Regions from separate parts of the Enterobacter cloacae complex sp. HYC033_NIDB genome, predicted to be linked through region 1. Evidence: predicted binding sites of a transcription regulator. Region 1 holds the regulator's gene; each other region holds the start of a gene.
The links. Region 1 encodes PurR, which represses purine synthesis genes. Its sites were predicted from a motif close to CANGCAAACGTTTGCNTG; they were not measured.
Positions count from the first base shown of each region.

Region 2: a site for PurR is predicted at 2,416-2,433, ahead of gltS (sodium/glutamate symporter). Genes of this name have one in related genera too.
Region 3: a site for PurR is predicted at 2,474-2,491, ahead of raiA (ribosome-associated translation inhibitor RaiA). Genes of this name have one in related genera too.
Region 4: a site for PurR is predicted at 1,596-1,613, ahead of cvpA (colicin V production protein). Genes of this name have one in related genera too.

Region 1 covers NZ_CP115123.1:2,873,614-2,879,146, forward strand. Annotated here, with positions in the region: gene cfa (cyclopropane fatty acyl phospholipid synthase) at 1-672, opposite strand, end outside; gene punC (purine nucleoside transporter PunC) at 971-2,170, opposite strand; gene punR (DNA-binding transcriptional activator PunR) at 2,282-3,193, shown strand; gene purR (HTH-type transcriptional repressor PurR) at 3,211-4,236, opposite strand; gene cydH (cytochrome bd-I oxidase subunit CydH) at 4,534-4,623, shown strand; gene O1721_RS13895 (MFS transporter) at 4,785-5,533, shown strand, end outside.
Region 2 covers NZ_CP115123.1:887,838-893,370, reverse strand. Annotated here, with positions in the region: gene recG (ATP-dependent DNA helicase RecG) at 1-1,053, shown strand, start outside; gene gltS (sodium/glutamate symporter) at 1,057-2,259, opposite strand; gene xanP (xanthine/proton symporter XanP) at 2,485-3,876, shown strand; gene O1721_RS04230 (AsmA family protein) at 3,995-5,533, shown strand, end outside.
Region 3 covers NZ_CP115123.1:4,331,582-4,337,114, forward strand. Annotated here, with positions in the region: gene yfiH (purine nucleoside phosphorylase YfiH) at 1-475, opposite strand, end outside; gene rluD (23S rRNA pseudouridine(1911/1915/1917) synthase RluD) at 472-1,452, opposite strand; gene bamD (outer membrane protein assembly factor BamD) at 1,584-2,321, shown strand; gene raiA (ribosome-associated translation inhibitor RaiA) at 2,589-2,930, shown strand; Phe leader region at 3,035-3,160, shown strand; gene pheL (pheA operon leader peptide PheL) at 3,036-3,083, shown strand; gene pheA (bifunctional chorismate mutase/prephenate dehydratase) at 3,191-4,351, shown strand; gene O1721_RS20700 (SMP-30/gluconolactonase/LRE family protein) at 4,348-5,220, opposite strand; gene tyrA (bifunctional chorismate mutase/prephenate dehydrogenase) at 5,281-5,533, opposite strand, start outside.
Region 4 covers NZ_CP115123.1:4,092,164-4,097,696, reverse strand. Annotated here, with positions in the region: gene folC (bifunctional tetrahydrofolate synthase/dihydrofolate synthase) at 1-762, shown strand, start outside; gene dedD (cell division protein DedD) at 752-1,447, shown strand; gene cvpA (colicin V production protein) at 1,669-2,157, shown strand; gene purF (amidophosphoribosyltransferase) at 2,191-3,708, shown strand; gene O1721_RS19600 (UbiX family flavin prenyltransferase) at 3,798-4,367, shown strand; gene argT (lysine/arginine/ornithine ABC transporter substrate-binding protein ArgT) at 4,658-5,440, shown strand.

The DNA.
Region 1 (5,533 bases):
GTCGCGGTAGTCCTGAAGCCGAATATCAACATCCAGACCCAGACAGCGTTCCTGCGCCATCTTCTGCTGTTCAGCGGAAATCGTGACGCCGACTACGCTGACGCCGTAATTTTTCGCCATAAACCAGGCAAGACCACCCCAGCCACAGCCGATGTCCAGCACACGCATACCGGGCTGTAACTGCAATTTATCGCAGATCAGTTGCAGCTTGTCCTGCTGCGCCTCTTCCAGGGTCGTCGCTTTTTTCCAGTATCCGCAGGAGTACTGCATTAAAGGATCGAGCATACGGCTGAACAGATCGTTGCCCAGGTCGTAATGCTCTTTACCGACGATCCACGCCCGTTTTTTACTTTGCAGATTGAACAGGCGGGCGGAGGCAATGCGTAAGGTATCTTTGAAATGACGAGGGAGCTGTTTTTCAAGACCGGCGCGTAATACGCTGGAGAAGAACATATCCAGCCGCTCACACTCCCACCAGCCGTCCATATAGCTTTCACCCAGCCCTAACGACCCCTCCTGTAACACGCGTTTGAAAAAATCGGGATGCTTTATCTGGGGATCGGAGGGGGATGAGCCATTAATCGTAATGCCCGCACGTCCCAACAGTTCACTGACGATCCGGGACCAGTTATCGTCCGGAACGCTGACTTCTTCTATACACGATGAACTCATAGCTTCTCCATCACCTTGCTGTGATCAGAACCTTAAAACAGCGTAGACGCTTTTTTGGTTTGTGAGAAATCTCACGGTAAATGCCCGCGAGGCTAATATCCGACGTAGAACAGAGGAAGGGAGATAACCCTTGCCGAAATGCCTTCCATGGTAAAACGGGAGCGCTCCGGCTCCCGTTAACACTTAATATTTATCGTATTTAATCGAACCAAATTTAGTATAGGCCGCAAAATTTGGTGATTCAACAGAAAATTGTTAGCAACCTAATCACTGGTATTTAACATAGTTTCCCGCGCAATCAGGCGTGCGACGTTTCTGTCTGCGCGTTTTCACTCTGCTCGCGATGGGCTGAGGACTGCATGCGATAGCCCAAACCCGCCAGCGCAACGGTGACCAGCATCACGCTGGTAGTGGTGAGCAGCGGGGTTGCAATCAACGCCGAGACCACGAGACTTGCCAGGAAGCACAGGCCAAGTTGCAGGGTATTTTGCAGCGCGGCAGCGCGGCCTGTCGCCTGCGGGAATGGACGCAACGCCTGGGCTACAACGATAGGGTAGATAGCCCCGTTAGCGATCGCCATGACGCAGAACGGAATCAAAATTTCTGCAAGCCCGGCGCCGGGTATAAAGCCGACAGCCCAGGTCGCAATCACGCTTAGTGCATACAGCACCAGCAGCCAGGGCAGCATCTGTTGGCCTTCCCATTTTTGCAGCGCGGCGCGACAGCCATAGCCACCCACCAGGAAGGCGATGGTCTGTGGTACATAGCTCAGGCCGATAGCCGCCGGGCTGTAGCCCATGTCATGCAGAATGAACGGCGAACCGGTTAGCCAGGCAAAGAAGCTGGCAGAGCAGGCAGCATAAATCAGCACGTTACCGCGATAGGCTTTCGACCGCAGTAAAGAGGTAAAGGTGATGGGCTTTGCGTCCGGATGCGTCTCTTTTTTATGCGCAGGTTTAAGCCCGAAAGCAGGCAGCATCAGGACCAGCGTAATAGCAAAGAGCGTGGCGAAAATGGCCTGCCAGTCGAAATGCGCCAGGATCCAGCTGCCCAGTAACGGGGCAAGCGCCGGCGACAGGCCGACCAGCGGCATAATAGTGGCGAATATGCGGTTAGTGCGCGAGGCGGGGTAGTAATCGGTCACCAGCGCCTGCCAGGTCACCGCTGCGGCGCAGACGCCGACCGCCTGAATAAAGCGCAGCGCCAGCAGCCAGGCGGCATCGCGGACCCACAGCATGCCCAGACAGCCTACGGCAAAAATCGCCAGCCCCAACAACAGGACGGGCTTACGGCCAAAACGATCCGAGAGCGGCCCCCACAGCAATTGCGCAAAAGCAAAGCCAGCAAGGAACAAACTTAAACTGGCGCTGATGGCGGCGGCAGGGGTTTGCAAATCTTCCTGCATCGCGGCGAACGCGGGCAGATACATATCGGTTGCCAAAAAGCCCAGCACGCTTAAGCCGCCGAGCCAGACTAAAAATCCTTTCCTGGGTTGCACTTTTTTCTCCTGAGGAGGCAGGTGTACGTTGGCGCAGAGTGTAGGGAGTGCAAAGCGGCTTGTGAAACGCTAATATTTGGCGGGTGCGTTCAAAAAATTTGCAGGCTAAAGATGTGGTCAGATTATTCCCTTGAAGTGGTTGATGCCGTGGCGCGTAACGGCAGCTTTACCGGTGCCGCCCAGGAGCTGCATCGCGTTCCCTCGGCTATCAGCTATACGGTGCGCCAGCTGGAAGCGTGGCTGGCGGTCCCGCTGTTCGAGCGGCGCCATCGCGACGTGGAGCTCACGCCTGCCGGAGCGTGGTTTTTGAAGGAAGGGCGGTCTGTTATCAAAAAAATGCAGATCACCCGTGAGCAGTGCCAGCAGATCGCCAACGGCTGGCGCGGGCATCTCGCTATCGCGGTGGATAACATCGTTAAGCCGGAGCGGACCCGGCAGATGATCGTCGATTTCTATCGTCATTTTTCCGACGTCGAACTGCGTGTTTCGCAGGAAGTGTTCAACGGCGTCTGGGATGCGCTGGCGGACGGCAGGGCGGAGATGGCGATTGGTGCAACCCAGGCGATCCCGGTTGGGGGGCGCTACGCGTTTCGCGACATGGGCATGCTGAGCTGGACCTGCGTGGTCGCGCGCGATCACCCGCTGGCGGCGCTGGAAGGTCCGCTGAGCGATGACACCTTACGCAACTGGCCCTCGCTGGTGCTGGAAGATACCTCCCGCTCGCTGCCCAAGCGCATTACCTGGCTGCTGGATAATCAGCGCCGCGTGGTCGCGCCGGACTGGGAGTCGTCGGCCACCTGTCTGAGCGCGGGGCTGTGCGTTGGCATGGTGCCGGTGCATTTTGCGCGCCCGCGCATCGATGCGGGAGAGTGGGTGGCCTTGACGCTGGAAAACCCCTTCCCGGATGCCGCGTGCTGTCTGACGTGGCAGCAAAACGACGTCTCGCCCGCCATGGCCTGGCTGCTGGATTATCTGGGCGACAGCGAAACGCTGAACCGGGAGTGGTTGCGGGAACCAGCATAGCTGGCCCCGTAATGAGATTAACGACGGTAGTCGCGGAACGGACCGTCCGCAACGGAACGGCGTTCAATCAGGCGCGGGTGAACTTCAATGGACTGGGACTGTTCACGCTTGTTGACGATCCTGTCCAGCAGCATGTTGAAGGCCGTTTCACCCAGCGAATCTTTCGGCTGGTGAATGGTGGTCAGCGCCGGGGTAAAGAAGCGGGCGTTGCGCACGTTGTCATAGCCGATCACCGAGATATCCTGCGGGACGCGCAGGCCGAGTTCATCCGCCGCGCAGAGCGCGCCCATCGCCATGATGTCGCCGCCGCAGAACACCGCGGTAGGGCGATGCGGCTGGGAGACGATCTGCTGCATGGCGCGATAGCCCGACTCCGGCTCGAAGTCGCCCTGAACAATCCAGTTTTCCGGCACGGTGATCAGCGCCTCTTCCATCGCTTTCATGAAACCGGCCAGACGGCCAGCTCCGGTGTTACGCTCCAGCGGACCCGGGATCACGCCAATTTCACGATGACCGCGTTCTACCAGATAACGCCCCGCCATGTAGCCGCCTTCAAAGGCGTTATCAATAACGGAGTCGGTGAAGTCTGCGCGCGCTTCGCCCCAGTCCATGACCACCATCGGAATGTGGCGATACTCTTCCAGCATGGAAAGGACCGACTCAGGGTATTCAGAACACATTACCAGCAGGCCGTCGACGCGCTTTTGCGCCATCATTGACAGGTAAGCGCGCTGTTTTTCAATGTTGTTCCACGCGTTGCCCAGAATCAGGGTATAGCCTTTCTGGAAGCAGTTTTTTTCAACGGCTTCGATGATTTCAGCAAAGTAGGCCGCTTCACTGCTGGTGGCCAGCAGGCCAATCGATTTGGTGTGATTAACCTTCAGGCTGCGGGCGACGGCACTTGGCGAGTAGTGCAGTTCTTTGATTGCCGCCCAGACGGCATTACGCGTCTCTTCAGCGACGAAACGCGTTTTGTTAATAACATGTGATACGGTTGTAGTGGAAACGTTTGCGCGTTTTGCTACGTCTTTAATTGTTGCCATTAAATGTCACTCCAGACCATATCCTAAGCTCCTGAAAAAATTGAAGGTAAACGTTTGCCTTCTCTCACCCTTATCACGCAAACATGAGTTGCGACACGCCGGGAAAACGACACAGGACGTCAGGAGGGGGTCAGTGGCCGGTACGCTAATAAATTTAGCGTGGAATTTTGTCCTATCTTGATGAAAAGGGGAAGAGGTAAAGTGGATATCCGTTTAAATCCTGGAAGATTTTTGACCTGAACTGTGTAAAAATGAGCAAGCTCACTTTTCGTAGGGTGAATAAAAGGAGAAAAATTGATGAGTACCGATCTGAAGTTTTCGCTGTTTACCACCATTGTTGTTCTTGCTCTGATTGTTGCCGGTGGTTTAACCGCTGCACTGCACTGATTCAGGCGGAGGGAGAACTTTCTCCCTCTCTTGCCGCTATTGTTACCTCTCCGGCAAAAATCTTTTGCCAAAATGTTAACTTCTCATTTTTTGTGATTGATGTCATGCTTTTGACTTCTTAGTTCTGTGCCGGGTTATGGCACGGTATCCGGAGTCTCTTCATGAAAATCAATTTTCCCCTGCTGGCCCTGGCGATTGGCGCCTTTGGGATTGGCACCACTGAATTCTCCCCTATGGGGTTATTGCCTGTTATCGCCCGGGGTGTGGACGTCTCAATTCCTGCGGCCGGTATGTTAATTAGCGCCTACGCGATTGGCGTGATGGTGGGCGCGCCGCTGATGACGCTGCTGCTTTCCCACCGCGCTCGCCGCAATGCGCTGATTTTCCTGATGGCGATTTTCACTCTCGGAAATGTGCTTTCCGCGATTTCGCCCGATTACACCACTCTGATGCTTTCGCGCATTCTGACCAGCCTCAACCATGGCGCCTTCTTCGGACTGGGCTCGGTTGTTGCCGCCAGCGTGGTGCCAAAACATAAGCAGGCCAGCGCGGTAGCCACTATGTTCATGGGCCTCACCATCGCTAATATCGGCGGCGTTCCCGCTGCCACCTGGCTGGGAGAAGCCATCGGCTGGCGTATGTCTTTCCTCGCAACCGCCGGACTGGGCGTGGTCGCGATGGTTGCGCTGTTCTTCTCACTGCCGAAAGGAAGTGCGGGAGAACGTCCGGAAGTACGTAAAGAGCTGGCGGTGCTGATGCGTCCTCAGGTGTTGTCCGCGCTGCTCACCACGGTACTGGGGGCCGGGGCGATGTTTACGCTCTACACCTATATCTCCCCGGTGCTGCACGACATTACCCACGCAACGCCACTCTTTGTTACCGCGATGCTGGTGCTGATTGGTGTCGGGTT
Region 2 (5,533 bases), 2.0 Mb from region 1:
CTGGGAATTGAAGTGGGCTGGCTGGCCGGGAAGCAGAAGGGCAAAGCGCGCCTTGCGCAGCAGGAAGCCATTGCCAGCGGGCAGGTGCAGATGATTGTCGGCACGCACGCCATTTTCCAGGAACAGGTGCAGTTTAACGGCCTGGCGCTGGTCATTATCGACGAACAGCACCGCTTTGGTGTTCATCAGCGTCTGGCGCTGTGGGAGAAAGGTCTGCAACAGGGCTTCCACCCGCATCAGCTGATCATGACCGCCACGCCGATTCCGCGCACCCTGGCGATGACGGCCTATGCCGATCTGGATACCTCCACCATCGACGAACTCCCCCCGGGTCGTACGCCGGTGACAACGGTCGCCATTCCGGACACGCGCCGCAGCGACATCATTGACCGCGTGCGCAACGCCTGCACCCACGAAGGACGTCAGGCTTACTGGGTCTGTACCCTGATTGAAGAGTCTGAGCTGCTGGAAGCTCAGGCTGCCGAAGCCACGTGGGAAGAGTTAAAACTCGCCCTGCCGGAGCTGAACGTAGGTCTGGTTCACGGGCGCATGAAGCCTGCCGAGAAGCAGGCGGTGATGCAGTCGTTCAAACAGGGCGAGCTGCATTTGCTGGTCGCGACCACGGTCATCGAAGTGGGCGTGGACGTGCCGAACTCCAGCCTGATGATTATTGAGAACCCGGAGCGCCTGGGCCTGGCGCAGCTCCACCAGCTACGAGGCCGCGTGGGCCGTGGCGCGATCGCCTCTCACTGCGTGCTGCTCTACAAAGCCCCTCTGTCGAAAACCGCGCAGATGCGTTTGCAGGTATTACGCGACAGCAATGACGGCTTCGTCATTGCGCAAAAAGATCTGGAGATCCGCGGCCCGGGCGAACTGCTGGGCACGCGTCAGACGGGTAACGCCGAGTTTAAAGTAGCGGATTTATTGCGCGATCAGGCCATGATCCCCGAAGTACAACGCCTTGCGCGTCATATTCATGAACGCTACCCCGAACAGGCGGCAGCGTTAATTGAACGCTGGATGCCGGAAACCGAGCGGTATTCCAACGCCTGACGGTCAGCCAAACATCGGCAGCATCAGGTAGAGCTTAATGACCAGCGCGTTGACGATATCAATGAAGAATGCGCCCACCATCGGCACCACCAGAAACGCCATGTGCGACGGGCCGAACCGTTCGGTGATCGCCTGCATATTCGCGATGGCCGTTGGCGTCGCTCCCAGACCAAACCCACAGTGGCCCGCAGCCAGTACCGCCGCATCATAGTTTTTGCCCATCATGCGCCAGGTAACAAAGATGGCATACAGCGCCATGAACACAGCCTGCACCGCCAGGATCGCCACCATCGGCAGCGCCAGCGAGGCCAGTTCCCACAGCTTGAGGCTCATCAGCGCCATCGCCAGGAACAGCGACAGGCTGACGTTCCCCAGCACGGACACTGCGCGCTCAAAGACGCGGTAGAAGCCCATCTGCGCCAGACCGTTGCTCAGGATCACCCCGATAAACAGCACGCAGACAAAGGTTGGCAGTTCGAAAGCCGTTCCCGCCAGCCATTGCGCAACGATTTTGCCCACGGTAAGGCAGATGGCAATCATGGCGATGGTTTCAATCATCACCAGCGAGGTGATGCTGCGGCCAACGTCCGGTTTTTCAAATGCCGTCGGCACCATTTCATCGTCTGGCCTGCCTTCCGGCGTGGTGGAGTGTTTCACCAGATAGCGCGCTACCGGGCCGCCAATCAGCCCGCCAAGCACCAGGCCAAAGGTCGCGCAGGCCATTGCCACTTCCGTTGCGTTTTCAAAGCCATAGCGTTCGATGAACAGCTTGCTCCACGCCGCGCCCGTTCCGTGGCCACCTGACAGGGTAATCGACCCCGCCAGCAGACCCATCAGCGGATCCAGCCCCAGCAGCGACGCCATACCGATGCCGATGGCGTTTTGCATCAGCAGCAGGCCCACCACAACAATCAGAAACACGCCCAGCACCTTGCCGCCCGAACGCAGGCTTGCGAGGTTAGCGTTCAGGCCGATAGTGGCAAAGAAGGCCAGCATCAACGGATCTTTCAGGGACATATCAAAATCGATTTCCCAGCCCATGCTTTTTTTCAGCACCAGCAGGGCCAGCGCCACCAGCAATCCACCGGCGACAGGTTCAGGAATGGTGTACTTTTTCAGAAAGGAAACACTGTGTACCAGCTTGCGACCAAGCAGAAGAACCAGCGTTGCGGCAACAAGGGTCGACAACGTATCGAGATGAATCATAAAAGGCTCCTGTTATGCGCGTGTTCCATACACACGCGGCGTTATCCTGGGCCGGGTGATGCTCGTCATGAGCCGCCGGCGCGAAAAGTGTAATTTTTTTTTCCTGTTCGTTGTAGAAAACCTGCTCACACCGGCAGATTTTCTCTCTTTTTTTTGCTGGCAATCGTTTGCTTTTACCAGGTGGTCAGCTAAAATGCCCGCTTTTCCACCGTGGGATTGCCGCCGATGTCTGTTAACACTCTGGAGTCTGCTGATGCGCAACCGATTGCGCAGAAGCAAAACAGCGAACTGATTTACCGCCTTGAAGATCGTCCCCCGCTGCCTCAAACCCTGTTTGCCGCCTGCCAGCACCTGCTGGCGATGTTCGTTGCGGTCATCACGCCGGCTCTGCTGATTTGCCAGGCGCTGGGGTTACCGGCGCAGGATACGCAACACATCATCAGTATGTCTCTGTTCGCTTCCGGCGTGGCCTCCATCATTCAAATTAAAGCCTGGGGTCCGGTGGGCTCGGGTTTGCTGTCGATTCAGGGCACCAGCTTTAACTTTGTGGCGCCGCTGATCATGGGCGGTACGGCACTGAAAACCGGCGGCGCAGATGTCCCGACGATGATGGCGGCGCTTTTCGGCACCCTGATGCTGGCAAGCTGCACAGAGATGATCATTTCCCGCGTTCTGCACCTGGCGCGCCGGGTGATCACCCCGCTGGTCTCCGGCGTGGTGGTGATGATTATCGGCCTGTCACTGATCCAGGTGGGTCTGACCTCCATCGGGGGCGGCTACGCGGCAATGAGCGACCATACCTTCGGCGCGCCGAAAAACCTGCTGCTGGCAGGCGTCGTGCTGGCGATCATTAATCTGCTTAACCGCCAGCGTAACCCGTACCTGCGCGTGGCATCGCTGGTGATCGCCATGGCGGCCGGTTACCTGCTGGCGTGGGCGCTGGGCATGCTGCCGGAAAACACCACCCCAACCAACAGCGCGTTGATTACCGTGCCAACGCCGCTCTACTACGGCCTGGGCATTGACTGGAGTCTGCTCCTGCCGCTGATGCTGGTCTTTATGATCACTTCGCTGGAAACCATTGGCGATATCACCGCCACCTCCGACGTGTCCGAGCAGCCGGTCTCCGGCCCACTGTACATGAAACGTCTGAAAGGCGGCGTGCTGGCGAATGGACTGAACTCGTTTGTCTCGGCGGTGTTCAACACCTTCCCGAACTCCTGCTTCGGCCAGAACAACGGCGTGATCCAGCTGACCGGCGTGGCCAGCCGCTACGTGGGCTTCGTGGTGGCGCTGATGCTGGTGGTCCTCGGCCTGTTCCCGGCGGTAAGCGGCTTTGTGCAGCACATCCCTGAGCCGGTTCTGGGCGGAGCAACGCTGGTGATGTTCGGTACTATCGCGGCCTCTGGCGTGCGTATCGTCTCCCGCGAGCCGCTGAACCGCCGCGCAATCATGATTATTGCGCTGTCTCTCGCCGTAGGGCTTGGCGTCTCCCAGCAGCCGATGATTTTGCAGTTTGCCCCGGACTGGGTGAAAAACCTGCTCTCTTCCGGCATCGCCGCGGGCGGTATTACCGCTATTGTGCTGAATCTCATTTTCCCGCCTGAAAAGAACTGATCCCCACACGGCAGGCTGTCAATGCCTGCCGTGACATCTCTTTACACCATTCCCGCCTTGAGCATTGCGCATAAATCGTGCATAACACCCTTATGTGCGTTTCGCGGGAAGGAAGACCATGAAATTTATTGGAAAGCTGCTTATCTATCTTCTGGTAGCCCTGCTCATTGTAGTGCTCGCCTTTTATTTTCTGCTCCAGACCCGCTGGGGCGCATCGCAGGTCAGCAGCTGGATCACGGTGAATACCGATTACGAGCTCAACTTTGACCTGATGGATCACCGCTTTTCATCCCCTTCTCACATCCTTCTGGAAAACGTTACCTTCGGACGAGATGGCAAACCGGCCACGCTGGTCGCTAAAAAAGTGGATATTGGCTTAAGCAGCCGCCAGATCACCGACCCGCTGCATATGGATGCCATCACCCTGTTCGATGGCACGCTGAATTTATCGCCGCAGACGGCGCCGCTGCCGTTCCAGGCCGACCGTCTGCAACTGAATAACATGGCCTTTAACAGCCCGAATACCGAGTGGGATCTCAGTGCGCAAAAGGTGACCGGCGGCGTCAGCCCGTGGCAGCCCGAGGCGGGGAACGTACTGGGAAAAAATGCGCAAATCCAGATGAGCGCCGGGTCGCTCACGCTCAACGGCATACCGGCCAACAACGTGCTGATTCAGGGACAACTCAACGGCAAAGAGGTGGTGCTGAATACCATCGGTGCCGATATGGCGCGCGGCTCGCTGACGGGCTCGGCTCTGCGTAATGCCGACGGTGGCTGGGTTATCAACACCCTGCGTCTGAATGAGATCCGCCTGCAAAGCGACAAATCGCTGCTGGATTTCTTCGCCCCTCTCTCCACCCTGCCTTCGTTACAGATTGGGCGGCTGGAAGTGACCGATGCCCGTCTACAGGGGCCAGACTGGGCGGTAACCGACCTCGATCTCAGCCTGCGTAACCTCACCCTGAGTAAAGGTGACTGGCAAAGCCAGGAGGGACGGTTATCCATGAACGCCAGCGAATTTATCTACGGCTCGCTGCATCTGTTTGACCCTATCCTGAATGCGGAATTCTCCCCGCAGGGCATTGCGCTGCGTCAGTTCACCTCCCGCTGGGAAGGAGGCATGGTGCGCACCTCCGGCAACTGGCTGCGCGAGGGTCAGGCGCTGGTGCTGGACGACGTTGCCATTGCCGGGCTGGAATATACGCTTCCGGAAAACTGGAAAACGCTGTGGATGGACCCGCTCCCGGTATGGCTGAACAGCGTAACACTGAAAAAATTCGGCCTGAGCCGCAACCTGGTGATCGACATCGATCCGGCGTTCCCGTGGCAGATCACCTCCCTCGACGGTTATGGCGCTAATCTGCGGCTGGCGCAGGATCACAAGTGGGGCGTGTGGGGCGGTAACGCAACCCTCAACGGGGCGGCAGCAACCTTTAACCGCGTCGACGTGCGTCGCCCGTCGCTGGCGCTGAATGCCAACGCCGCTACGGTAAATATTACCGATCTGAGCGCCTTTACCGAGAAAGGGATCCTGGAAGCGACCGCCACCGTGTCACAGCTGCCACAGCGACAAACCACCGTGAGCCTGAACGGGCGCGGTGTACCACTCAACGTTATGCAGCAGTGGGGCTGGCCAGCGCTGCCGATTGCGGGCGAC
Region 3 (5,533 bases), 1.5 Mb from region 1:
GGCCAATCGCCGGGCCAAGCCAGGCGATGAGATTTGCAGAATCGTCATGGAAGCAGGCAACGGTCTCTTCCAGCACGCCTTCGCACAGGCCTCGCCATCCGGCGTGGGCAGCAGCCACTTCAGTTCCTGCCTTATTGCAGAACAACACCGGCAGGCAATCAGCAGTCATCACCGCGCAAACCGTTCCCGGCGTATTGCTGTACGAAGCATCGGCGCGCTTAGACGCATAGGGCTCCCCCGTCAGCTTCAGCACCGCTTTACCGTGCACCTGCTCAAGCCAGACCGGTTTTGAAGGAAGGTTTCCCGCAGCAAAGAGGCGTTTACGGTTCTCTTCAACGTGCTCCAGGTTATCGCCACAGTGCGCACCGAGGTTCAGAGACTCCCACGCGCCCTGGCTCACGCCACCGATACGGGTTGAACTACAGGCGGCCACGCCTTCAGGCAGTGGCCACGCCGGGACAATCAGTTTGGTCATAACCAGTCCACGTGATCCTTATGTTCTTCGAAATCTGCGCGCATCGCGTCGATAAGTTCCACCATATCCTGTGGGATCGGCGCATGCCATTCCATCTGAATTCCAGTAATTGGGTGATAAAGACGCAGCATCGTCGCATGCAGCGCCTGGCGATCGAATTTACGCAGCACGGAGATGAATTCATCCGATGCGCCCTTTGGTGGACGCGGACGACCGCCGTAAACCGGGTCACCCACCAGCGGATGGGTAATATGCGCCATGTGCACGCGGATCTGGTGAGTACGCCCGGTTTCCAGGCGCAGACGCAGGCGCGTATGAATACGGAAATGTTCCATGATGCGGTAGTGGGTTACCGCCGGTTTACCCATTGGGTGTACGGACATATGCGTACGCTTGGTTGGGTGACGGCTGATAGGCTCTTCCACCGTGCCGCCAGAGGTCATATGACCAATCGCCACCGCTTCATACTCACGGGTAATTTCGCGCAATTGCAAAGATTCCACCAGGCGAGTCTGAGCTGGGACCGTCTTCGCCACCACCATCAGACCCGTGGTGTCTTTATCCAGACGGTGAACGATACCGGCACGCGGTACGTCGGCAATCGGCGGATAATAATGAAGGAGAGCGTTAAGTACCGTACCGTCAGGATTGCCCGCGCCCGGATGAACAACAAAGTCGCGCGGCTTGTTGATGACCAGAATATCGTCATCTTCGTAGACGATATCCAGCGGGATATCCTGCGGCTCGAAGCGGACTTCCTCTTCGATTTCAGCATTGATGGCGACAGCTTCCCCACCAAACACTTTCTCTTTTGGTTTGTCCCAGATCTTGCCGTTTACCAGCACGCGCTGGTCAAGGATCCATTCTTTTATGCGTGAACGCGAATAATCAGGGAACAATTCGGCCAAAGCCTGATCTAAGCGTTGACCGAGCTGATTTTCGGAGACTGTTGCGGTGAGTTCTACTCGTTGTGCCATAAACTGCTTCTTCGTTTAACGTTGGGTTTTACGGCTTTGCCGTTTAATATAGTGTGCTATTGTAGCTGGTCTTAATCGGGAGCAGGAACTGAGTTTCTCCCGGACAAACATTTGAGGAAAGTCAAAACGTCATGACGCGCATGAAATATCTGGTGGCAGCGGCCACGTTGAGCCTGGCTTTGGTGGGCTGCTCCGGTTCGAATGAACAGGTCCCTGACAATCCGCCGAATGAAATCTATGCGACTGCACAACAAAAGTTGCAGGACGGTAACTGGAAACAGGCGATAACGCAACTGGAAGCGTTGGATAATCGCTATCCGTTTGGCCCGTATTCGCAGCAGGTACAGTTAGATCTTATCTACGCCTACTACAAAAATGCCGATCTGCCGCTGGCTCAGGCAACGATCGATCGTTTCATGCGTCTGAACCCTACCCATCCTAACATCGATTACGTGATGTACATGCGCGGCCTGACTAACATGGCGCTGGATGATAGTGCATTGCAGGGCTTCTTCGGGGTGGATCGTTCCGACCGTGACCCGCAACATGCGCGTGATGCTTTCAATGACTTCTCCAAGCTGGTGCGTAGCTACCCGAACAGCCAGTACATTACCGATGCCACTAAGCGTCTGGTGTTCCTGAAAGATCGTCTGGCGAAATATGAGTACTCCGTTGCGGAATACTACACCCGCCGTGGCGCATGGGTTGCCGTGGTTAACCGTGTAGAAGGCATGCTGCGTGATTATCCGGATACCCAGGCCACGCGTGATGGCCTGAAGCTGATGGAAAATGCGTATCGCCAGATGCAGATGACGGCTCAGGCTGACAAAGTGGCGAAAATCATCGCCGCGAACAGCAGCAACACCTGATACCGCTACAACGCATAACGGCAGCCCGCGGGCTGCCGTTTTTTTATTCTTTCAGACTTACGCTGAAGCGGTTTAGCTTCAACACATCCATTCAACTATGACCGCAATTGTTGGCTTCGACAAGGTAAATCTCACCTCTTCCTGCCCTGCCTCACAAAAAAGATTCCCTGACAAAAACCGACAAAATAACGTGATCTAAATCACACATTTTGACATTAGGTCGGGTATGCTGGAATCACCAAGACGGAAAGACAAGAGGTAAAATTTATGACAATGAACATTACCAGTAAACAAATGGAAATTACTCCGGCAATCCGCCAGCACGTCGCAGACCGTCTCGCCAAACTGGATAAATGGCAAACACATTTGATTAATCCACATATCATCCTGTCCAAGGAGCCGCAGGGTTTCATCGCTGATGCAACTATCAATACTCCAAACGGCCATCTGGTCGCCAGCGCAAAACACGAGGATATGTACACCGCAATTAACGATTTGATCAACAAGCTGGAACGGCAGCTCAATAAAGTGCAACACAAAGGTGAAGCACGTCGCGCCGCAACCTCGGTGAAAGACGCCAGCTTCGCGGAAGAAGTTGAAGAAGAGTAATCCTCTAAAATTGAGTGTACCGACAACGCGCCTTCGGGCGCGTTTTTTATTGACAGGATCAAAACAGTGCAGGTACTTTAACCCTATCAATTTCAGGATGACTTTATGAAACAGACGCCGTTTTTCTTCGCATTCTTTTTTACCTTCCCCTGACCGGGAGGCGTTTCGTCGTGTGATAAAGAATGCGAAGACGAACAACAAGGCCTCCCACACCGGGAGGCCTTTTTTATTGATAACGATAAAATGAGACAGACAACACTATGACACCGGAAAACCCGCTCCTGGATTTACGCGTAAAAATCAGTGCACTCGACGAAAAATTACTGGCCCTGCTGGCAGAACGCCGCGCGCTCGCCGTTGAAGTGGGCAAAGCCAAGCTCGAGTCCCATCGGCCGGTGCGCGATATCGATCGCGAACGTGATTTACTGGAACGGTTGATTCAACTCGGCAAAGCGCATCATCTGGATGCGCACTACATCACCCGCCTGTTCCAGCTCATCATCGAAGACTCCGTTCTGACGCAACAAGCCCTGCTCCAGCAGCATCTGAACAAAACCAACCCGCACTCTGCTCGTATCGCTTTCCTCGGCCCGAAAGGGTCCTATTCTCACCTGGCAGCTCGCCAGTACGCAGCCCGCCATTTCGAAGAGTTTATTGAGAGCGGCTGCGCGAAATTTGCAGACATTTTCAACCAGGTCGAAACCGGCCAGGCAGATTACGCCGTAGTGCCTATTGAGAACACCAGTTCCGGTGCCATCAACGATGTTTACGATCTGCTCCAGCACACCAGCCTGTCGTTAGTCGGCGAGTTGACTATCCCTATCGATCACTGCGTGCTGGTCTCTGGCTCAACCGATCTGAGTCAGATCGAAACGGTGTACAGCCACCCGCAGCCGTTCCAGCAGTGCAGCCAGTTCCTGAACCGTTATCCGCACTGGAAAATTGAATACACCGAAAGCACCTCAGCGGCGATGGAAAAAGTGGCGCAGGCAAACTCTTCTGCCGTCGCGGCTCTCGGTAGCGAAGCGGGCGGCGCGCTGTATGGCTTACAGGTGCTGGAACGCAATCTGGCCAACCAGACGCAGAATATCACCCGTTTCGTGGTTCTGGCCCGCAAGGCCATCAACGTGTCGGACCAGGTCCCGGCGAAAACCACCCTGCTGATGGCGACCGGCCAGCAGGCGGGTGCGCTGGTTGAAGCGCTGCTGGTGCTGCGTAATCACAACCTGATCATGACGAAGCTGGAATCCCGCCCAATACATGGCAACCCGTGGGAAGAAATGTTTTATCTCGACGTTCAGGCCAACCTGGAGTCTGCGTCCATGCAGAAAGCCCTGCGCGAACTGGGCGAGATCACACGCTCCATGAAAGTGCTGGGCTGCTATCCGAGCGAAAACGTGGTCCCGGTCGATCCGGCTTAACGTTCGATAAAGCGGCTTTTCTTCATCCCTGCCACATTTACAGGCAGGGTGAAGATGGCACCGGAAAGCGGATATTTCGCCAGCTCCTCCGCCTCCATATTTTCCCGCGTGGTGGTGATAAACAGCGTTTTCATATCGTCGCCGCCAAAGCAGACCATTGTCGGGCAGCGTACCGGCAGCCGGTACTCTTCCAGCTGTTCGCCTTGCGGTGAAAACCGTGCGATACGCCAGCCGTCAAACAGTGCGCTCCAGTAGCAGCCTTCCTCGTCCATTGCCGCTCCGTCGGGCATACCTTCTCCCTCGCTAAACCGGCGAAACTCTTCGCGCTTACCGGGTTCCCCCTGCTCATCAAGCGGCGTACGGTAGATCACACCGTTCGGCGTATCAGAAGTAAACATCCATCGTTTGTCAGGACTAAACGCTAAACCGTTATGCCCGTGAATATCGCACTGGATCACTTTCGGCGTCAGGTCGTTGTCAATACGCATCAGTATGGCGCCGTTATAATCTCCCGGCCCCCAGAAGGTGCCCGCATAAAACCGTCCCTGATGATCGGTACCGCCATCGTTAAAGCGTGCAAGCTGCGGGTTGGATGGGTTATCGCAAACCTTACGCTGGAGCAGGCCGTGTTTATCGGTCAGCCAGATGGCGTTTCGCATCGCGACGATAAATCCGCCGCGTTCACGCAGGGCAAAACACCCAACTTCTTCATGGAATGAGAGCACCGAGTGCTCTGCGGTGGGCAAATGGTACCGATGGATCTCCCCTTCCAGGATATCCGCCCAGTAGAGCGCCTTCTCTTCTGCACTCCACGTCGGGCATTCGGGCAGATGCCCGGTATAGTTCAACAGCAGCTGCGGTTCAGCCATGACAGTTCCCCAAAATGAAAAAAGCCAGCATTGCTGGCTTTCAGTATATACATCATCGCATTACTGGCGACTGTCATTTGCCTGGCGCAACAGCGTGCGGCTTTCACTCTGGAATCGCGTGGCGTAATCACCGAACCAGTGCTCCACTTTACGGAAACTGTCGATAAAGGCTTGTTTATCGCCGTGTTCCAGCAAGGTGATCGCTTCGCCAAAACGCTGATAATAGCGCTTGATCAGCGCCAGATTATTTTCAGACGACATGATGATGTCGGCGTAAAGCTGCGGATCCTGGGCAAACAGTCGCCCGACCATC
Region 4 (5,533 bases), 1.2 Mb from region 1:
GCGCTGGATCACACCGACTGGCTGGGCCCGGACCGCGAGAGCATTGGCCGTGAGAAGGCCGGTATTTTCCGGGCCAATAAGCCTGCCGTGGTAGGCGAACCGGACATGCCGCACACCATTGCTGAGGTAGCGAAAGAGAAGGGCGCTCGTCTGCTGCGTCGCGGCGTGGACTGGCAGTATGAGGTGCAGGACAAAGGCTGGCGCTTCAGCGATGCGCAGGGCGTGCTGGAGAATCTGCCGCTGCCGCAGGTGCCGCAGCCTAACGCGGCGACTGCGCTGGCAGCCCTGCGCGCCAGCGGATTAGCGGTAAGTGAGCAGGCGATCCGCGACGGCATTCAGAACGCACTGTTACCGGGACGTTTTCAGATTGTGAGTGAGTCACCGCGTCTGATTCTGGATGTTGCACATAACCCGCATGCGGCGGCGTACCTCGCAGGACGTCTCAAATCGTTACCAAAAATCGGGCGCGTGCTGGCGGTTATCGGTATGCTTCATGATAAAGATATCGGCGGGACGCTGGCCTGCATGGAGAGTGTGGTCGATAGCTGGTATTGTGCTCCTCTGGAAGGGCCGCGCGGCGCGACTGCTGAGCAGTTGATGGAACATCTCGGCAAAGGCGAAATCTACAGCAGTGTGGTTTCGGCCTGGCGTGCCGCGATGGCGGAGGCTAAACCAGAAGATACCGTGCTGGTGTGTGGGTCATTCCACACGGTGGCACATGTCATGGAAGTGATGGACGCGGGGAGAACCGGTGGCGAGTAAGTTTCAGAACCGTTTAACAGGAACCATTGTGCTGGTCGCGCTCGGGGTGATTATTCTCCCGGGACTGCTCGACGGGCAAAAAAAGCATTACCAGGATGAATTTGCGGCCATTCCGCTGGTACCCAAACCGGGCGATCGCGACGAGCCCGATATGCTGCCAGCGGCAACGCAGGCGCTGCCTGCCCAGCCGCCAGAAGGTGCAGCGGAAGAGGTGCGCGCAGGTGATGCAGCCGCGCCGTCTCTTGATCCGTCGCGTCTGGCCGCGAATAACAACGTTGAAATCGATCCTGTACCGGTAGAGCAACCCAAACCGGTTGAAAAACCGAAGCCGGTAGAGAAAACGCAGCCTAAACCGCAGCGTGACAAAGCCGACGAGCAGCTGGCTGCGGCAACGGAAACGCCGCCACCGGCCAAACAGACCCAGCAGGAGGCCGCCCCTACGGGTAAAGCCTATGTCGTTCAGCTCGGTGCGTTGAAAAATGCAGATAAGGTCAATGAGATCGTGAGTAAACTGCGCGGCGCGGGATACCGTGTTTATACTTCACCCACCACGCCAGTACAGGGTAAAATTACCCGTATCCTCGTGGGGCCGGATGCGTCTAAAGATAAGCTCAAAGGTTCGCTTGGCGAGCTGAAGCAAATCTCCGGCCTGAGCGGTGTGGTGATGAACTACAGCGCAAACTGATAGAAATTACCCCCTCACCCTAACCCTCTCCCCAAAGGGGAGAGGGCCGGGGTGAGGGGGAGGCAGACGTTCACAGAAACGTCAACGGTGCGGTGGCGTTGAGCATTTTTTCAGCGCCTTTTTTATTTACGCGTGGGAAGGAAATCCCTACGCAAACGTTTTCTTTTTCTGTTAGAATTCGCCCCGAACTGGATGACAGGGCGTTTAATCGTGGGACACATATGGTCTGGATTGATTACGCCATCATTGCGGTGATTGGTTTTTCCTGTCTGGTTAGCCTGATCCGTGGCTTTGTTCGTGAAGCGTTATCGCTGGTAACCTGGGGTTGTGCTTTCTTTGTTGCCAGTCATTACTACACTTACCTGTCTGTCTGGTTCACGGGCTTTGAAGATGAACTGGTCCGAAACGGAATCGCCATCGCGGTGCTGTTTATCGCGACGCTGATTGTCGGCGCTATCGTCAATTACGTGATAGGTCAGCTGGTCGAGAAAACCGGTCTGTCAGGAACGGACAGGGTACTCGGCATCTGTTTCGGCGCGTTGCGAGGCGTGCTCATTGTGGCCGCGATCCTGTTCTTCCTGGATACCTTTACCGGGTTCTCCAAAAGTGAAGACTGGCAAAAATCGCAGCTCATTCCGGAGTTCAGCTTCATCATCAGATGGTTCTTTGACTATCTGCAAAGCTCGTCGAGTTTCTTGCCCAGGGCATAAACCCTGAGATGTGGCTTAACGAGGAAAAGACGAATGTGCGGTATTGTCGGTATCGCCGGTTTCATGCCGGTAAACCAGTCGATTTATGACGCGTTAACGGTGCTTCAGCACCGTGGGCAGGATGCTGCGGGTATCATCACCATTGATGCAAACAACTGCTTCCGTTTACGCAAGGCGAATGGCCTGGTAAACGATGTGTTTGAAGCCCGCCATATGCAGCGTCTGCAAGGTAATATGGGGATCGGTCACGTTCGTTATCCTACTGCTGGCAGTTCCAGCGCCTCTGAGGCTCAGCCTTTTTACGTTAACTCCCCGTATGGCATCACGCTTGCCCACAATGGCAATCTGACCAATGCCCACGAGCTGCGTAAAAAGCTGTTCGAAGAGAAACGTCGCCACATTAACACCACCTCTGATTCTGAAATCCTGCTCAATATCTTTGCCAGCGAACTGGATAACTTCCGCCATTATCCGCTGGAAGCAGACAACATTTTTGCCGCCGTTGCCGCGACTAACCGCCTGATCCGTGGCGCGTACGCTTGCGTGGCGATGATCATCGGTCACGGCATGGTGGCCTTCCGCGATCCAAATGGCATTCGCCCGCTGGTGCTCGGCAAACGTGACCTCGGCGATGGCCGTTCCGAGTACATGGTTGCCTCCGAAAGCGTGGCGCTGGACACTCTGGGCTTCGAATTCCTGCGTGATGTCGCGCCAGGCGAAGCGGTCTACATCACTGAGAAGGGCCAGCTGTTTACCCGTCAGTGCGCCGACAACCCGGTGAGCAACCCGTGCCTGTTCGAATACGTTTACTTCGCGCGTCCGGACTCGTTCATCGACAAGATTTCCGTTTACAGCGCGCGCGTCAACATGGGGACGAAGCTGGGCGAGAAGATTGCCCGCGAGTGGGACGATCTCGACATTGATGTCGTGATCCCAATCCCTGAAACCTCCTGTGATATCGCGCTGGAAATTGCCCGTATTCTGGACAAGCCGTACCGTCAGGGCTTCGTAAAAAACCGCTACGTGGGCCGCACCTTTATCATGCCGGGCCAGCAGCTGCGTCGTAAGTCCGTACGTCGTAAGCTGAACGCTAACCGTGCCGAGTTCCGCGACAAGAACGTGCTGCTGGTGGACGACTCCATTGTGCGCGGCACGACGTCTGAGCAGATCATCGAGATGGCGCGTGAGGCCGGGGCGAAGAAAGTGTATCTCGCCTCCGCAGCGCCGGAAATTCGCTTCCCGAACGTGTATGGCATTGATATGCCAACCGCTAATGAGCTGATTGCTCACGGTCGTGAAGTAGACGAAATTCGGCAGATCATCGGTGCCGACGGCCTGATTTTCCAGGATCTGAACGATTTGATCGACGCGGTGCGCGCCGAGAACCCGGATATTCAGCAGTTCGAATGCTCGGTATTCAATGGGATCTACGTAACGAAAGACGTTGACCAGCAGTATCTCGACTATCTGGATTCGCTGCGTAACGACGATGCGAAAGCCGTCCAGCTGCAAAACGATCTCGAAAGCTTAGAGATGCACAACGAAGGTTGATGCGTATGCAGGTGAGGGCGCTCGCCCTCACTTGCAACTCCCCGTAAAATCCTGCACAGTCTGCCCTGAAATCAGCAAGGGCGAAAATCATGAAACGACTCATTGTAGGGATCAGCGGTGCCAGCGGCGCGATTTATGGCGTCCGGCTTTTACAGGTGCTGCGTGACGTTGCAGGCGTAGAAACCCATCTGGTGATGAGCCAGGCGGCGCGTCAGACCCTCTCTCTTGAAACCGATCTCTCTCTGCGCGACGTTCAGGCCCTGGCTGACGTTGTCCACGATGCCCGCGATATCGCCGCCAGCATCTCTTCGGGCTCGTTTAAAACGGCCGGCATGGTTATTTTGCCCTGTTCGATTAAAACCCTTTCCGGCATTGTAAACAGCTATACCGACACGCTGGTGACGCGTGCAGCGGATGTGGTGCTGAAAGAGCGTCGTCCTCTGGTGCTCTGCGTGCGGGAAACGCCGCTGCACCTGGGACATCTGCGTTTAATGACGCAGGCAGCCGAACTGGGGGCCGTGATTATGCCGCCGGTCCCCGCGTTCTATCATCGTCCGCAAACGCTGGACGATGTCATCAACCAGACCGTTAACCGCGTACTGGATCAGTTCGATATCGACCTGCCGGAAGATCTCTTTACCCGCTGGCAGGGGGCGTGAAGCTGTGCACAAACAAGGTGCATGAAAAGACAATTTGCCCTGTTTCAGGGCAAAACTGCAACCGCGATCATATCCTCGACATTTAATCCGCTTTTTCCCTTTTTCTCTTTCCGGTTCGTTCGGCAGACCTGCTATCTTTCACCATTAAGGCAGTATCGCAACGTTTTATTAACATATTTAACGTCGTAGTTTTAACCCGACGACAATGTGGCATAAGACCTGCAAGAACAGCCTGCAACACAACACACAACATAAACCATAATAAAATCACGGTTCTTGAGGGTAAATGTATGAAGAAGACGGTTCTGGCTCTGTCTTTGCTCGTGGGCTTGAGTGCAGCAGCAAGTAGCTATGCAGCGCTTCCACAGACAGTTCGTATCGGTACAGACGCAACTTACGCGCCATTCTCCTCCAAGGATGCGAAAGGCGACTTCGTGGGGTTTGATATCGATCTGGGAAATGAGATGTGCAAACGCATGGAAGTGAAATGCACATGGGTGGGCAGTGACTTTGATGCGCTGATCCCGTCGCTGAAAGCCAAGAAAATTGATGCCATTATCTCTTCTCTTTCCATCACGGAAAAACGTCAGCAGGAGATCGCCTTCTCTGAGAAGCTCTACGCTGCCGACTCACGTCTGATTGCCGCGAAAGGCTCGCCAATCCAGCCGACCATCGACTCGCTGAAAGGCAAACATGTTGGCGTGCTTCAGGGCTCGACCCAGGAAGGTTACGCCAATGCTAACTGGCGCGAGAAGGGCGTCGATGTTGTGGCTTACCAGAACCAGGATCTAATCTACTCTGACCTGGCGGCAGGCCGTCTGGATGCCGCGTTTCAGGATGAAGTCGCCGCGAGCGAAGGCTTCCTGAAACAGCCTGCGGGTAAAGAATACGCCTTTGCCGGCCCGTCGGTAAAAGACAAAAAATACTTTGGCGACGGTACCGGTATTGGCCTGCGTAAGGATGATACCGAGCTGAAAGCCGCCTTCGACAAAGCGTTTAATGAGCTGCGTAAAGACGGTACCTACGACAAACTGGCGAAGAAATACTTCGATTTCAACGTCTACGGTGATTAATGCCTGAATAAGATGCACTGAAGTGGTGCATCTTAACGGGGTTATGTTCCAGTATGGTGCAACACATGCACCATACTGGATCGCTGTGTGCAT